Hydrogenispora ethanolica: one gene and its partner. The protein of the gene in region 1 interacts with the protein of each later gene in a pairwise test. Links are inferred from orthologs where the notes say so. Each region holds a gene or a part of one and is shown in the gene's direction. Other genes may lie near its edges.

Region 1 (3,388 bases):
TAAAAAGGTGAACTGGCCCAGCCGCAAGGAATTGACCACCTATACCATTGTGGTCATTGCCACGGTGTTGGTTGTTTCGGTTATCATCACGACTTGGGACTGGTTGTTGACCGTGATCTTTAAAGTCTTCGGATTCTACCGGTAGTAGCGAGGAGAAATCGGATGGAAAAGAATTGGTATGTCATTCATACCTATTCCGGATATGAAAACAAAGTAAAAGCGAATTTAGAACGGCGTGTCGAATCGATGGGGATGGAAGACAAGATCTTCCGCATTTTGGTTCCCACCGAGGAAGAGCTGGAGATTCGCGACGGGAAACGCAAAATTACCAAGAAAAAGATTTATCCCGGCTATGTCATTGTGGAAATGATCTTAACGGATGATTCTTGGTATGTTGTTCGCAATACCCCGGGAGTTACCGGCTTTGTGGGCTCCGGTTCCAAGCCGATTCCGCTCCAAGAGAAGGAGACCAAACTAATCCTGCACCAGATGGGGATCGATGAACCGCGGACCAAGATTGATTTCGAGGTTGGCGAGATTATCAAAGTGATCCGGGGACCGTTTGAGAATTTTTCCGGCTTGATCGAAGAGATTAACCCGGAAAAAGGGAAGATCAAAGTGAAGGTTTCGATGTTCGGCCGGGAAACCCCGGTGGAACTGGATTATCATCAGGTTGAAAAGCTTTAGGATTTCCGGTGTTTTAAAGTGGGAGGGTTTAACCCGTTATAACCACATCAAATTGAAGGAGGTGAAGGGCAATGGCTAAAAAAATTACGGCTTTCGTAAAACTGCAAGTTCCGGCTGGTAAAGCAAATCCTGCGCCACCGGTAGGCCCTGCCCTAGGTCAACACGGCGTCAACATTATGGAGTTTTGTAAGACGTTCAACGAACGCACGTCGAATCAGGCTGGAATGATCATTCCGGTTGTGATCACCGTGTATGAGGATCGTTCGTTTACATTTATCTGCAAAACACCCCCCGTGCCTGTTTTGATTAAAAAAGCCATTAATGTGGAGAAAGGTTCCGGAACTCCGAATAAGGATAAAGTCGGTAAGATCAGCCGGGCGAAAGTCCGCGAGATCGCCGAGCTGAAGATGCCGGACCTGAATGCCGCCAGCGTAGAGGCAGCCATGAGCATGGTCGCCGGTACGGCGCGCAGCATGGGGATTGTGGTAGAAGATTAGTCGCTTCAAACCGTGGGAGGAAGTAATTCCGTTATGACCACAAAGGAGGAAATGATATGCCGAAACATGGAAAACGCTATCAGGAATCCGCGAAATTGGTTGACGGCGTTAAGCTGTATGACCCGGCGGAAGCCTTGAATATTATTAAATCGATGCCAGTAGGTAAATTCGATGAGACGGTCGAGATTTCGATCCGTTTGGGCGTAGACCCGCGTCATGCCGATCAACAGATCCGTGGCGCCGTGGTGCTGCCTTTTGGTACCGGACGTACGGTGAAAGTGGCCGTCTTCGCCAAAGGCGAAAAAGCCAAAGAAGCCGAAGAGGCGGGCGCTGAGAAGGTTGGCGCCGAAGACCTGATTGAAGAGATTCAAAAAGGTTGGATGGACTTTGATGTGGCCGTGGCGACTCCGGATATGATGGGCGCTGTCGGTAAACTGGGTAAGATTTTGGGGCCGAAAGGCTTGATGCCGAACCCCAAGACCGGCACCGTTACTTTTGACGTTGCGAAAGCCGTAAAAGAGATCAAAGCCGGTAAGGTCGAATACCGGGTCGATAAGACCGGTATCGTGCATGTGCCCATTGGGAAGGTTTCTTTTGAAGCGGAAAAGTTGTTGCGTAACTTCCGGACGCTGATGGATGTGATCGTCAAAGCCAAACCGGCCAGCGCCAAGGGGACCTATATCAAGAGCGTGGTGCTTTCGGCTACGATGAGTCCCGGCGTCAAAGTTTCCCCGCAATCGGCCCAGTCGGCTGCGAGCGCCGAGCATTAAAATACGGAAGATTGTACTTCAACTGAATATTTGAATTCGCGCCATAGACAGTAGGCATCGGTAATTGAGCCGATTTAATGGGGAAACCCGCCTACCGAGGCTGGAATGGTTTTCACAGGGTGATAACAGACCTCCAGTTTAGCTATGGGGGTCTTTATTTTTTGTTTCCAAAGGTGATTACTTTTTAAAGGAGGTGTAAACATGGCAAGACCGGAAAAGGAAGCGGCGGTAAGTGAAATTCAAGAAAAACTGCAGAAATCCAAAGCAGTAGTACTCGCCGACTATCGGGGGCTGAATGTTCAGGAAGTTACCGAGCTCCGGAAGAAACTACGGGAAGCCGGCGTCGAGTATAAAGTCGCTAAGAACACTCTGACCAGCCGGGCGGCGAAGTCGGTTTCCATCGAAGGGCTCGATTCCTATCTGAGTGGCCCGACGGCTTTGGCATTCGGATATAACGACCCGGTTACACCGGCGAAAATACTCTCGAATTTTGCCAAAGATCACAAACACTTGGAGCTGAAAGGCGGTATTCTCGAGGGAAAGGTCATTGACTTTAACGCCGTCAAAGCGTTGGCTGATCTGCCTTCCCGCGAGGCATTGCTGGGTCAAGTGGCTGGTTTGATGCAGGCTCCGCTCCGTGGCATGGCTACGGTGCTTTCAGGGCCCATCCGCAATTTGGTTTATGCAGTTGAGGCGATTCGCAAGCAGAAAGCCGGAGAAGAATGATTATTAAAGGAGGATTCTATCGATGAGTAAAGTAAGTGAAGTTTTAGAGATCGTCAAAGGTTTATCCGTTCTGGAATTAAACGAATTAGTCAAAGCTTTTGAAGAGGAATTCGGCGTATCCGCCGCCGCTCCGGTTGCAGTCGCTGCTGCTCCGGCTGCCGCTGCTCCGGTCGCTGAAGAGAAAACCGAGTTTGACGTCCTGCTGGTGAGCGGCGGCGCCCAAAAGATCCAAGTGATCAAAGTGGTCCGCGAAGTAACCGGCCTCGGCCTGAAAGAAGCCAAAGATCTGGTTGACGGCGCTCCGAAGAAAGTCAAAGAAGGCATTTCCAAGGCTGACGCCGAGGAACTCAAGAAGAAACTCGAAGATGCCGGCGCTACCGTTGAACTGAAATAATCGGGTGTTGAAAAAGGGCTGGTTAATTTTCCGGCCCTTTTTTTATTTTTTCCTTGACAGGAAATTCTTACTGTGATATTATAATAATCTGCGAAGTTTGGCAATGGTTTCAAAAAAACTTTTTTAAACAGGTATAATCGCGGCTATAATATTAAAAATAAGTGAATGCGGGCTGAGGTTGCTGAAAAGTAGTTTGACGAATATTCCTTGAACAAAGATAGTGGCGAGGATAACTATTGTTACCTTGCTTTTGTCTGTTTTCGTAGGTACTCAGGCCCGGTTATTACTATTCTGAAGAGGTGAGTGGCTTGCAG
Region 2 (3,124 bases), on another replicon or contig:
GGGCCTTTTCGGCCAATCAGGGTGGAACCGCGGTTAATCCCGTCCCTATAGGGGGCGGGTATTTTTATTTTTTGGGGTGAATGGGTTGATTCGGGATTATTGTGCTGGAGGTTTGGTTTTCGTTGGCGATCGCTTGTTGATCTTGCGGCGGAAAAACGGTGTCTGGCTCTTCCCCAAAGGGCATATCGATCCCGGGGAGACGGCCGCCCAGGCGGCAGTGCGGGAAGTGAAAGAAGAGTCGGGCCTCACGGCCCGGATCTTGGAAAAGCTGGCGGAGACGGCTTACAATTTTACCGAGGACGGCCGGGAACATTATAAAACCGTGGAATGGTTTGTAATGGAGGCGTTGACGGAGGAGATCGTTCCCGAAGCGGATCTGTTTACCGCGGGCCAAACCATTACCCAAACCGAGTTGGACCGGCTGACTTTCGCGAACGACCGGGAGTTGGCCGTGAAAGCTTTTCAAGCGATAGTAAGAATTCAATTGAAAGAGAAAGGAGCAGATAAGACGTGAAAGTGATCTTTCCCGACCAAAGCAGTCGCGAATATCCGGACGGCACGACGCCACGGGCGATTGCCGAGTCGATCAGCGGCCGCCTGGCCAAAGAGGTGATTGCCGCCCAGGTGGATGATACATTGGTCGATTTGAGTCAACCGCTGGATGGCGAGGTCCATCTCAAACTGATCAAGCCGGAGGATCCGGAAGGTTTGGAGGTATTGCGCCATTCGGCCTCGCATATCATGGCCCAGGCCGTGCGGCGGATTTTCCCCGATGCTAAATTGGCCATCGGCCCGGCCATTGAAAACGGATTTTACTATGACTTTGACTTGCCGGAGCCTCTAAAACTGGAGGACCTAGCGCGGATCGAAGCCGAGATGGCCAAGATCGTGGCCGCCGACCTGCCGTTCGAACGGTATGAGTTGAGCAAGGGGGAGGCCCTGGAGCGTTTCCGGGCCGCCGGCGAGAAGTACAAGGCGGAATTGGTGGAAGGTTTGGAAGACGGTACGATCAGCTTCTACCGCCAGGGGGATTTCGATGATCTTTGCCGCGGACCGCACTTGCCCAGTACCGGCCGGTTGAAAGCTTACAAATTGATGTCGATCGCCGGAGCGTACTGGCGAGGCGACTCATCCCGCGAGATGCTGCAGCGGATCTACGGCGTGGCCTTCGCCACCAAGGCTGGCCTGGAGGAGTATTTAAAATTCCTGGAGGAAGCGGCCCGGCGCGACCACCGCAAACTCGGCAAGGAATTGGACCTCTTCTCCATCGATGACCAGATCGGTGGCGGATTGGTGCTGTGGCATCCGAAGGGCGCCCGGGTCCGTCAGGAGATCGAGCAATTCTGGAAGGAAGAGCATTATAAGAACGGCTATGAGCTGGTCTACACTCCCCATGTCGGGCGGAGCACCCTCTGGGAGACCAGTGGCCATCTGGGATTTTATAGTGAGAACATGTATGCGCCGATGGATATTGAAGGCCAGCAGTATTACGCCAAGCCGATGAATTGCCCCTTCCATATCGCTATCTATAAGAGCCGGGGCCGTTCCTACCGGGAGCTCCCCTTCCGCTGGGCCGAGCTGGGAACGGTTTACCGTTATGAAAAAAGCGGCGTATTGCACGGTCTGATGCGGGTGCGTGGTTTCACTCAAGACGATGCGCACATTTTTTGCCGGCCGGATCAGATGCCGGAGGAGATCGAGCGGACCCTCAATTTCTGTCTGAAGCTCATTCGCTCTTTTGGTTTTAATGACTTCAAGCTATACCTGGCCACCAAACCGGCGGACTCGGTGGGGGAACCGGAACGTTGGGAAGCGGCTACGGCGGCGCTACAGGCGGCCATCGACAAGGTCGGCTTGCCGAGCGAGATCGACGAGGGCGGCGGCGCGTTCTATGGACCCAAAATTGACCTGAAAATCAAAGATGCTCTGGGACGCGAATGGCAGTGCTCGACGATTCAATTTGATTTCAATATGTCCGAACGGTTCGGTCTGACCTATAAAGGAAGCGACGGCGCCGATCACCGGCCCTATATGATTCACCGGGCGCTATTGGGTTCGATTGAACGCTTCTTCGGAGTCCTTTTGGAGCATTACGAAGGCGCTTTTCCGACCTGGCTGGCTCCGGTCCAGGCGATGGTGCTGCCGGTTACCCCTGATTATCTGGAGTATGCTCGGACGGTGATGGAAGATCTACGTAAAGTCGGGATCAGAGCCGAGCTGGATTCCAGAAATGAAAAGATCGGCTATCGTATCCGCGAAGTCCGGTTGCAGAAGATCCCTTACTGGTTGGTGGTTGGGGAACGTGAGGCCAGGGAAGGCGTGGTGGCGGTCAGTTCCCGGAAAGAGGGGGATCTGGGCAGTCAGAAGGTGGATTGGCTGAAGGAGCGCTTGCAGAAAGAGATTGCCGCGCATTCGTAAAACCGAGCAATGTAATTTTGACGTCAATTTTATTTCCAATAGCACGCATTCGTTGACACGGATAACTGATTTTGATATATTCAATATAATAAGTCCTATCGTCGGACTAATTTAAAAGGGGGTTTTCGTGGTGAGAAAAAGTAAGGTTTTAGCCTTGACTGCGGTTTGCTTACTGATTGTCTCCATGATGTTCACAGTGGCTCAGGGTGCTGGCAAAACCATTAAGCTGGGAACCATCCAACCGATCAGCGGCCAGGTTTCCGCTTACGGCACCCAGACCCGGGATGCGATTTTAATGGCGGTGGAAGAGATTAACGCCAAAGGCGGCGTCTTGGGCCGGAAGATTGAAATGGCCGTGGAAGATGATGAAGCCAGCCCGGATAAAGCGAAGAACGCCATCATGAAGCTGGTCGCGCGCGATAAAGTGATCGCGGTCATCGGCGCCTTGACCAGCAAATGCTCATTGGCCATCACCAAATACGCTCAAGAGAAAAAAATTGTCATGATCTCCCCTACGTCAACCAATGACACGGTAACCGATGCCGGTGATTATATCTTTAGAGCTTGTTACAACGACTCTTTCCAGGGCGAAGTCGTGGCCCAGTTCTCCTATGAAACGTTGAAAGCGAAGAGAGCCGCGATTCTCTATGATATCACCAATGATTATTCCAAGGGATTAACCACCAACTTCAGCAGCAAATTCAAG

The links. The genes of interacting proteins can lie anywhere in the genome.
Region 2: the proteins of rplA (region 1) and thrS interact in binary tests that used the Escherichia coli proteins (3 or more experiments, as listed by UniProt). The link is inferred for Hydrogenispora ethanolica from one-to-one orthologs.

The regions. Positions count from the first base shown.
Region 1 is NZ_SLUN01000065.1:512-3,899, forward strand. The notes cover bases 123-3,097. They hold rplA (50S ribosomal protein L1), read left to right. Parts: upstream 123-1,240; coding sequence 1,241-1,954; downstream 1,955-3,097. Other genes in these bases: secE (preprotein translocase subunit SecE), read left to right, coding at 123-145; nusG (transcription termination/antitermination protein NusG), read left to right, coding at 163-687; rplK (50S ribosomal protein L11), read left to right, coding at 759-1,184; rplJ (50S ribosomal protein L10), read left to right, coding at 2,156-2,680; rplL (50S ribosomal protein L7/L12), read left to right, coding at 2,703-3,074. Also shown: more of secE, read left to right, coding at 1-122. UniProt on the Escherichia coli protein: One of the primary rRNA binding proteins, it binds very close to the 3'-end of the 23S rRNA. Forms part of the L1 stalk. It is often not seen in high-resolution crystal structures, but can be seen in cryo_EM and 3D reconstruction models.
Region 2 is NZ_SLUN01000002.1:309,506-312,629, forward strand. The notes cover bases 1-2,964. They hold thrS (threonine--tRNA ligase), read left to right. Parts: upstream 1-510; coding sequence 511-2,418; downstream 2,419-2,964. Other genes in these bases: EDC14_RS03005 (NUDIX hydrolase), read left to right, coding at 113-514; EDC14_RS03015 (ABC transporter substrate-binding protein), read left to right, coding at 2,549-2,964. In the rest of the region: more of EDC14_RS03015, read left to right, coding at 2,965-3,124. UniProt on the Escherichia coli protein: Catalyzes the attachment of threonine to tRNA(Thr) in a two-step reaction: L-threonine is first activated by ATP to form Thr-AMP and then transferred to the acceptor end of tRNA(Thr). The rate-limiting step is amino acid activation in the presence of tRNA.